DNA from 3 places in the Alloalcanivorax dieselolei B5 genome. Region 3 is predicted to be linked to each of the others. Evidence: predicted binding sites of a transcription regulator. Region 3 holds the regulator's gene; each other region holds the start of a gene.
What was found. The regulator LexA, encoded in region 3, represses DNA repair genes until DNA is damaged. The targets are predictions, from matches to a motif close to TACTGTNTANNTANACAGTA.

Region 1 (3,272 bases), 1.5 Mb from region 3:
TTCCTGAGAGGGGACTTCAAGAACAGCGATGCCTTCGTGGCCTTCCTGGGGCTGGATGTCCGAGTGCGTGACTCTGGTAAACTCACAGGCAAGCGTAAGCTGACCAAGCAAGGGGATACCGAGGTCAGGCGACTGCTGCACTGTGCCGCCATGAGTGCCTCTCGACACCCGGTCTGGCGCGCCTTCTATCAGCGCTATCGGGATCGGGGACTGCACACCACCCAAGCCTTGGTGATCCTGGCCCGGAAGATCGCCCGCACCGCCTTCACCCTGATGAAGCAGCAACAAGAATATTGCCCCGCAAAGCTCTTTTAAGCATTGCAGGACACCATAGAATCTCCTACAGTGGCTTCGTAGCGGACTGTGAATGCGGGCCTTCAAGGTCCGTGCTTTGGCTCAGTCCTGCTCGCGCTGCTGATCCAGGGCGTGGAAGCTTTGCTCGGCATCGAAGCCTCGGCCCTGCAGAAAACGCAGCTGTTTGGCTTTTTCCTTCTGGTCCGCTGGCGGGTGCCGGAAGCGCCGGCCCAGGACCTCGGAGGCAAGGGCGAACCAGTCGCACTCGGCCTCGCCCAATGCCTCGGTAACCAGCGCCTCCCCCACTCCTTTCTGTTGCAGCTCGGCGCGAATGCGCAGCGGCCCCTGCCCCCGTTCGATTCTTGAACGGACAAAAAAACCGGCGAAACGCCGGTCATCCAGGAAACCTTGCTCCTCGCACCACGCCAGCACTTCGTCCAGCCAAGGCGCCGCGCCAAACTTGCGCGTCAGCTTGGCGCGCAGTTCGTGGCGGGAGTGATCCCGGCGCGCCAGCAAGCTGACCGCATGCTGGCGCCCCTGGGCGGCATCGGCGGGGGTCGGGTCGCCGCCTTTACTCTTCCGTGGACTCTGGCTGGGCCACATTTTCGGCGCTCTCCTCCGCTGGAGTTCCCAGCAGGCGTGCCCGGATTTCCCGCTCGATGGCGCCCGCCACTTCCGGATGCTCCGCCAGGTATTCACAGGCATTCTGCTTGCCCTGACCGATCTTGTTGCCCTGGTAGGCGTACCAGGCACCGGATTTGTCCACCAGTCCCTGCTGTACGCCCAGGTCCAGTACCTCACCGAGCTGGTTAATGCCCTGGCCGTAGAGGATCTGGAACTCGGCCTGCCTGAACGGCGGCGATACCTTGTTCTTCACCACCTTGACCCGGGTTTCGTTACCGGTCACCTCGTCGCCCTGCTTCACCGCGCCGATACGGCGGATGTCCAGACGCACGGAGGAGTAGAACTTGAGCGCGTTACCGCCGGTGGTGGTTTCCGGGTTGCCGAACATCACCCCGATCTTCATGCGGATCTGGTTGATGAACACCACCAGACAGTTGGCGTTCTTCACGTTACCGGTGATCTTACGCAGCGCCTGGCTCATCAGGCGGGCCTGCAGGCCCACATGGGTGTCGCCCATTTCGCCTTCGATCTCCGCCTTGGGCACCAGAGCCGCCACGGAGTCCACGACCACCACATCCACCGCGCCGGAGCGCACCAGCATGTCGGTGATTTCCAGCGCCTGCTCACCGGTGTCCGGCTGGGACACGATCAGGTCGTCCACGTTGACGCCCAGCTTCTCGGCATAATCCGGGTCGAGCGCGTGCTCGGCGTCGACGAAGGCACAAGTAGCGCCTTTACGCTGCGCCTGGGCGATGACGCTCAGGGTCAGCGTGGTTTTACCGGAAGATTCCGGACCGTAGATTTCCACGATCCGGCCCTTGGGCAGACCACCAATGCCCAGGGCGATATCCAGGCCCAGGGATCCGGTGGAGATGGAGGGCATGCGCTCGCGTTTGCGGTCGCCCATGCGCATCACTGAACCTTTGCCGAACTGTCGCTCGATCTGCGACAGCGCCGCGGAAAGTGCTTTACCTTTATCGCTCATTGAATGACCCCTGTCCGTTTATTCCTTGATAGTGCCGTGGCCTTGCCGCTGACTCGCTTGTGCCCCGGCGAGAGCCTGCTGACCGTTGGCCGGCGAGCTTCCCGTTGCCTGCCCCTTTGATCAGCACTGTCTATAAGGACAGCATTATGGACACTGTCCCGCGCCACTGCAACCCCCCTTATTCGAGGCGGGCCAGCAGCCCTTCCAGGGCGGCCGCGATGGTAGCATGCCGGACCTGCCCACGATCACCGTCGAAGAGGAATCGCTCGGCGCGGGCCCAGTCCGGCTGCTGCGCCCAGGCGATCCACACCGTGCCCACCGGCTTATCGGCGCTGCCGCCGCCGGGCCCCGCCACGCCGCTCACCGCCACCGCCAGATCCGCCCGTGAACGCCCCAACGCGCCCCGGGCCATGGCCAGGACGGTCTCTTCGCTGACCGCGCCGGCGCTGGCCAGAATCGCTTCCGAGACACCCAGCATGCTCTGCTTGGCCTCATTGGAGTAAGTGACGAAGCCGCATTCGAACCAATCCGAGGATCCGGCCAACTCCGTCATTTCGCGGGCGATGCCGCCGCCGGTGCAGGACTCGGCGGTGGCCACGCGCAGGCCCCGTTCGCGCAGGGTGTCGGCCAATGCAGTGACCTGCTCGGATATGGTCATGGTGACTCCTGATGTTCAGAGAAGATCAAAAAAATCGCCATCCATGATGGCCGACTTTGCCGACCCTGCCCACCGCTGATCCAGCAAACCGGCCTCCGGTTCACGGACTGACGCCCCGAAACCGAAGGGAAACAAAGGGCATCCTTCCATCGGCTTTGTTACTCTGGGCCGTAAGTAGCCCCTGGCCTTCGGAGTCATCATGAAAAAGCTCAAGAATGAGAAGGAATGGGTCAAGAAAGCCATCGCGCTCGGCATGGAGTACGGCGAAAAGCGGGGCGTGGTCGAGTTCGAGCCCACCGATTCCGCGGCACTGAAGCTGGAATACATTTATCGTCTGCTGGTTCATGACAAGGTCATCCAGCCGCTGCCGGAGGATCAGGTGTCCCAGCAGTCGATCCAGCATAAGCTGGCGATCTGGGCGTCGAAACAGCCCTAGGGCCTGTTCACACTACCGATACAGAGGCGTCACTGATACAGACGCGTCATGACCCGGGCGTGTTCCCGTATCAGCACCGCCGGTTCCGTGTCGAGCAGTTGCCCATCCCGGACCCGCATCCGACCGTTGACCATGACCTGACTGGCCAGAAAGGGCCCGCACATTACCAGCGCCGCCAGCGGGTCCCGCTGCGCGCCGGCGAAGGACAGGTGATTCATATCCACCGCCACCCAGTCCGCGCTCATCCCCGGTGCCAGATGGCCGATGTCATCCCG
Region 2 (3,272 bases), 1.6 Mb from region 3:
CCGGAGGAAATCAGGCGATCATTGTCCATGGTGACATTACACCTTCTCTAATAGAGCAATAGAGCCAGAGCAGCACCCTTTATGGTGCGGGGGCATCACTCTTTACAGGACATCACTTTGCCAGACCACGCAGAGCCCGGCGAATAAGACCTTCGCTGGTCTCCTCCCCGGCCTCCGCCGCGCGGGCCACCGCCGCCACCGCGTCCTTATTGCGATAGCCCAGAGCTTCCAGCGCCGCCACCGCGTCGTCACGAACGCCATTGGCGCCGGCCTGGGACACCAGCCCCGACGGCATCGCCGGCGCGCCTTCCAGCTTGTCCAGGCGATCGGACATCTCGATAACCAGACGCTCGGCGGTTTTCTTGCCGATACCCGGCACCTTCACCAGGGAGCTGGTGTCCTGATCACGGATACAGGCGGCCAGCCGATCCGCTTCGATGCCGGAGAGAATCGCCAGCGCCATTTTCGGGCCGACACCGTTGACCTTGATCAGGCTGCGGAACAGCTCGCGCTCATAACGGCTGTTGAAGCCGTACAGCAGTTGGGCATCCTCGCGAACCACGAAATGGGTATGCAGTGTCAACGACGCCCCGACTTCCGGCATGTCATAGAACACCGTCATCGGCGCTTCCACTTCGTAGCCAACACCACCCACATCCAGCAGCAGCCAGGGCGGCCGTTTGTCCAGCAGTTGTCCTTTGAGTTGTCCGATCATCGTATCCGTCTTCGTCTTACCGCGCTGGCGCCGGCGATGCGTGCCAGCGATACGCGCATGTGCGCATGACACAGGGCGATGGCCAGAGCATCGGCGGCATCCGCCTGCGGGCGTTTGTCCAAACCCAGCAAATGCCGGACCATTTCCGCCACCTGAACCTTCTCGGCGCCGCCGCTCCCCACCACCGCCTGTTTCACCTGGCGGGCGGAGTACTCAAATATCGGCGCGCCACTTTGCACCAGCGCCGCCAACGCGGCGCCCCGGGCCTGACCCAGCTTCAGCGCGGAATCCGCGTTGCGTGCCATGAACACCTTTTCGATACTGATTTCCGCCGGCTGAAAGCGCGTCAGCAGCTCGGTCAGCCCGGTGAAAATCTGCCCCAGGCGTGGCGCCATGTCCTCACCGCGGGTACTGATGGTGCCGAAGGTCAAAGCGCGGCTGCGATTACCCTGCTGCTCGATGACACCGTAACCGGTGTGCCGGGAGCCAGGGTCGATACCGAGCAAAATGGTCATAGAGTCCAGCCGATTCTCATAATAAAAAGGCAGGTAGCCGTTACCTGCCTCATATAACCTTTCCGCTGTTCTTATGTCCAGTACAAGCGTATGGGCGCCAGCACGCTTGCACGCAACACGCTTGCACGCAAAACCCTAAGCAATAGCGTACCGGCGATGACTGACTTGCCGAGCAATCAGCCCTTCCCGTCTCGCTACTGGGCCGGCAAGCATGGCGTGCAAGCGTGTTGCGTGCAGGCGTGAATGCCGTCTGTTATTGCTCCGACCACTCGGCGTTGGTGTAGACGTTCTGCACGTCGTCCAGATCTTCCAGATGGTCGACCATCTTGCCCACGGTCTCGGCGGTGTCGGCGTCCATCTCCGCGCTGGTGGATGGATGCATGGTGACCTCGGCATCCGCCGGCTCCAAGCCGCCCGCCTTGAGCGCATCGACCACGTCACCGAAGCTGCGATCCGGGGCGGTCACCACCAGGAAGCTGCCGTCGTCGTTTTCTTCCACGTCCTCGGCGCCGGCTTCCAGGGCCAATTCCATCAGCTTTTCTTCGTCCACGCCGGGCTCGAAGAAGATTTCACCCCGCTTTGTGAACAGAAACGCCACCGAACCGCTGGTACCAAGATTGCCACCAAACTTGGAGAAGGCATGACGCACTTCGGCCACGGTGCGATTGACGTTGTCGGTCATGGTTTCCACCAGCACCGCCACGCCACCCTTGCCGTAACCTTCGTAGGTGATCTCTTCCATGTTGGCGCTGTCGTCACCGCCGGCGCCACGTTTGATCGCCCGGTCGATGGTGTCCCGGGTCATATTGTTGGTCAGCGCCTTGTCCACCGCCGCCCGCAGACGCGGGTTATCGTTGATCTCGCCGCCGCCCATGCGGGCGGACACGGTGATCTCGCGGATCAGCTTGGTGAAGATCTTACCGCGCTTGGCGTCCTGGGCCGCCTTGCGGTGTTTGATATTGGCCCATTTACTATGACCTGCCATGAAAAACCTCCGCTTGCACGCAACACGCCGGCACGCTGGCACGCCGTTACGCGAGGCCCGCGTTTTTAGCGTACCCGCGTGTTGCGTGCAAGCGTGTCAGCGCTTTAGTTATTTTCCTTGCGAACGCTGATGCCCACTTCGCGCAGCTGCTGATTGTCCACCGGCGAAGGCGCGTTGGTCATCAGGCAAGCCGCGGTCTGGGTTTTCGGGAAAGCAATCACTTCACGAATCGAGTCGCTGCCGGTCATCAGCATCACCATGCGGTCCAGGCCGAAGGCCAGACCGCCGTGGGGCGGTGCACCGTATTTCAGTGCGTCGAGCAGGAAACCGAATTTCTCGCGCGCTTCCTGTTCGTCAATGCCAAGTGCCTCGAACACGGTCTGCTGCATGTCCGGGCGATGAATACGGATGGAACCGCCGCCCAGTTCGGTGCCATTGAGCACCATATCGTAGGCCCGCGACAGCGCGCCTTCCGGGTTGCTCTTCAGTTCCTCGGGGTCGCACTTGGGCATGGTGAACGGATGGTGCAGCGCATAATAGCGGCCGTCTTCTTCCTCGAACATGGGGAAGTCCACCACCCACAGCGGCTTCCAGTCGCCCTCGGCCAGACCACGCTCATGGCCGACCTTGACCCGCAACGCGCCGATCGCTTCATTGACGACTTTGGCCTTGTCGGCACCGAAGAAGATCAGATCGCCGGTGGCGGCCCCGGTCCGTTCCAGGATGCCCTTGATGGCGTCCTCGGTGAGGAATTTGAGAATCGGGGATTGCAGCCCTTCGGCGCCAGCGGCCAGGTCGTTGACCTTCACATAGGCCAGCCCCTTGGCGCCGTAGATACCGACGAACTTGGTGTATTCATCGATTTCCTTGCGGGACAGATCGGCGCCGCCGGGCACTTTCAGCGCCACCACCCGCCCCTTGGGATCCTTGGCCGGGCCGGCGAACACCTTGAATTCCACGCCATCCATCAGATCAGCGATGTCCACCAGTTCCATCGGCACGCGCAGATCCGGCTTGTCGGAACCGTAGCGGTTCATCGCCTCGGCGAACGTCATGC
Region 3 (3,272 bases):
GATTTGATCGCCCGGTACGGTGAGCGGATCCCGGTCTTGCGCCGGGGGGATCAGGAACTGGCCTGGCCATTCGGACTGCTGGACGTGCGTGCGTTTCTGATGGGGGAACGGCTGGCCTGAGGGGGCTTGGAGAAATGAATTCGGAGAGTGCTACAAGGCCGCTGTAGGAGCTTGCCTTGCAAGCGAATTGGATTTTGATTTAAGCCCCCACGGCGGCTACTAGGCCGCCGGCCAATCCCGCTGCAAAAACGCCAGAGTATTGGCCAGGGTTTGCTGGGCCAGGGCTTGCGTCGTTTCGCCCCGCAGGGTCGCCACCCGTTCGCCGATCCAGGGCAGCAGGCAGGGTTCATTGCGTCGTTTTTTCGCCGGAGGCTCCGGCAGGTCCCGTGGCAACAGGTAAGGCGCGTCGGTTTCCAGCAGCAGCCGGTTGCCGGGAATGTGCGGCACCAGTTCGGCCAGTTCCCGGCCGCGCCGTTCGTCGCAGACCCAGCCGGTGATGCCGATGAAGCAATCCAGGTCCAGGTAGTCGAACAGGGGCCGGCGCTGGTCGGTGAAACAGTGCACCACGACAGCGGGCAAACGGTCCCGCCAGGCCTTGAGCATCGGCAGGAAGCGATCATGGGCGTCCCGCTGATGCAAAAACACCGGCTTGTTCAGCCCGGCGGCCAGTGCCAGCTGCGCTTCGAACGCTTTTTCCTGATCCGGGCGCGGGGAGAAATCCCGATTAAAGTCCAGGCCCATCTCGCCAGCCGCCGCCACCGCCGGTTGCTCCAGCAGTTCCCGTAATTCCGACAGGACCTCGTCGTTACAGAAGCGGGCACTATGCGGGTGCAGGCCGGCGGTACAGAGCAGGCCCTGATCGGGGTAGCGTTGGCACAGCGCCAGCGCTTGCCGGGATTCCTCGACGTTGGTGCCGGTCAGCAGCAGGCGGTTGACGCCGGCCTGCCGGGCCCGTTGTAGTACCGCTTCACGGTCGTCAGCGAACTGGCGATCGGTGAGGTTGACGCCGATGTCCGCCCATTCACACTCAGTGGATCCCGGCATGCTCATCCGGCGCCTTGCCCCTGAACCGGTGTCAGGTCGCCCAGCCGTTCCTCAAGCCGCTCACGCAGGTCCTCCACCCGGCGCCGGTTGGCGCCGAAATCGTAGTATCCGACCCGGGACGCGGAGCGCACTTCAATACCGCCATTCTCGTGCACATAGAAAGTGACGTCATCAACGAAGCGAAGCACGCGGCTGGTGAAACGGGCTTGCAAGCGGGCTGGCCCAACCTGCTCAAAACTGACACGGGGCAGGGTGGCCAGCACGTCGCTCAGCAGTTTGAGACTGCCGGCACGATCGGCGTAGCCGGGAAGAGGTTCCACCCGATGCCGTTCATCCGTGGCCAGGCTGGACACGCAATTGGGCGAGGACGGGCAGGGCGCTAGCAAACGGGTATCGTTCATGGCAAAGCTACTCAGCAATAACAAACCACAGGCACAGAGAACACGGCGGACATGCCGTGAGAGAACCCGTGATGCGCCCCCGGCGCTTGGCATCCGCTGGGACGCCCGACCCTCCCTGGCACGTCGACTGATGTCGCCGTTATCACTGTGCTTATCCTTGGTCCTGACCGTCCTGTTCATGGAGGCTCCGTCTCATGGTGCTTCCCATGGTGCCTCCATGGCGTCTACGGAAGGTCATGGCCTTTCATTCCCTGGCCATCAATGTGGCGACAACAGGACCACAGGTGCCATGGAGAAAACGCAAATGCGTGCGTAGTCTAACCGGCACTAATGCATTTTGTCTCTTCGGGGGCGACTTAATGCGAGTTCGGATCACGGATCAGGCCGACGAACACACCTTCGATGATCAGTTGATCCGCGGGCACCTGGATCGGTTCGTAGTCTTCGTTGGCCGGTAACAAAGTGGCGTCGGATTTGTTCAGCCGCAGTGTCTTCACCGTCACCTCCTCGCCGATACGGGCGACCACGATTTCACCGGAACGGGCCGTTTCGCTCTTGCGCACGGCGATCAGGTCGCCGTCGAAGATGCCGGCGTCGATCATGCTGTCCCCCTGCACCTTGAGCAGGTAGGTGGGCCGTTGACGAAACAGTCCGCGTGGCACCGGTACCGTGCGCTGCACGTTTTCCACCGCCTCGATCGGGGTGCCGGCGGCCACCTTGCCCACCACTGGCAATTCGTCCTCGTCGCCGAGAGCGGACTCCAAAAGCTGAATGCCGCGGGAGCGGTCGCTGTGCAGGCGGATATAGCCCTTGCGCTCCAGCGCCCGCAGGTGATCGGAGGCGGCGTTCTTGGACTGGAACCCCATGCGTTCGGCGATTTCCGCCCGGGTGGGGGCCATGCCGGTGTCCGCCTGTGAGTCACGGATGCAATCCAGCACCTGCTGCTGGCGGAGGGTCAGTTTGCTGCTCATGTCGGTCTCCTGTGGTGGCCGGGCGCGGCGGTATCCGGCTCGGATTGAGACGGTGCGGCGCCGCGGACGCCTGTTCCGTTCCGTCGCGAAACCCTGCGGCGACGGGAATGGAATACTGATAATACGAACAGTATAATATGTCCAGTGTTTTTGTCATCCCCGATGTTGTTGCAAGGCGCTCTCCGCTCGCCTTGCACGGCCATCCAAGCTAGGCTATGCGCTCGGCGCTTCCCGGGGGGGAGGCGTCATCGTGCCGCTGTATTCGCTGCTAAAGCCGCTTCCCGCGGAGGGGCTACGGAGCCACTGTGGGAGCTTGCCCTGCAAGCGAATAGCGCTGCATTCCAAGAATTCGCTTGCAGGGCAAGCTCCTACAGCAGCCATTTCAGCGAATGGTGGGGCTGCGGCGATTGGGGGAGAAATGAAGCAGGCCGAGTGGCAACGTTCTCAGCAGGCGCGGGTGGAGTCGTTACTTTCCGGCGTGCCGTTTTTCAATGAAGTGTCCCGTGACGATGCCGACCAGCGAGCCTTGCTGCTGGCCGGGACCCGGATTCTTGAAGCCGCGCCGGGCGAGGTGGTGATTCAGGCTGGAGCCGAGGCCCGCGGGCTCTATTTTTTGCTGCGTGGAGAGCTGTGGGTGCTTGGTGAGGGCACACCGCCGCCAGTGGTGTACCGGGTGTCTCCGGGGGAGGTGTTTGGCGCTTTGTCCCTGCTGCTGGCGACGCCGCGCAGCGCCACCTTGAAGGTGGCGGAAAAAGTGGCGGAGGGAGACCGGGCGAAACCGGCGGTGCTGGCGCGCTTGTCGTTCGCCGATTTCGATGAGCCGCGGGTGGCTCTGTTCAGTCTTGGAACGCGCCTG

Region 1: a site for LexA is predicted at 2,028-2,047, ahead of recA (recombinase RecA). Genes of this name have one in related genera too.
Region 2: a site for LexA is predicted at 1,294-1,313, ahead of ruvC (crossover junction endodeoxyribonuclease RuvC). Genes of this name have one in related genera too.

Annotation. Positions count from the first base shown of each region.
Region 1 is NC_018691.1:3,434,795-3,438,066, forward strand. It holds gene B5T_RS15300 (IS110 family RNA-guided transposase) at 1-315, shown strand, start outside; gene B5T_RS15305 (regulatory protein RecX) at 397-897, opposite strand; gene recA (recombinase RecA) at 866-1,903, opposite strand; gene B5T_RS15315 (CinA family protein) at 2,082-2,561, opposite strand; gene B5T_RS15325 (DUF5062 family protein) at 2,761-2,997, shown strand; gene B5T_RS15330 (8-oxoguanine deaminase) at 3,027-3,272, opposite strand, start outside.
Region 2 is NC_018691.1:3,598,788-3,602,059, forward strand. It holds gene ruvB (Holliday junction branch migration DNA helicase RuvB) at 1-29, opposite strand, end outside; gene ruvA (Holliday junction branch migration protein RuvA) at 113-715, opposite strand; gene ruvC (crossover junction endodeoxyribonuclease RuvC) at 712-1,230, opposite strand; gene B5T_RS15990 (YebC/PmpR family DNA-binding transcriptional regulator) at 1,484-2,215, opposite strand; gene aspS (aspartate--tRNA ligase) at 2,320-3,272, opposite strand, start outside.
Region 3 is NC_018691.1:1,964,774-1,968,045, forward strand. It holds gene B5T_RS08900 (glutaredoxin family protein) at 1-120, shown strand, start outside; gene B5T_RS08905 (TatD family hydrolase) at 220-1,044, opposite strand; gene B5T_RS08910 (DUF1499 domain-containing protein) at 1,047-1,445, opposite strand; gene lexA (transcriptional repressor LexA) at 1,802-2,416, opposite strand; gene B5T_RS08920 (cyclic nucleotide-binding domain-containing protein) at 2,835-3,272, shown strand, end outside.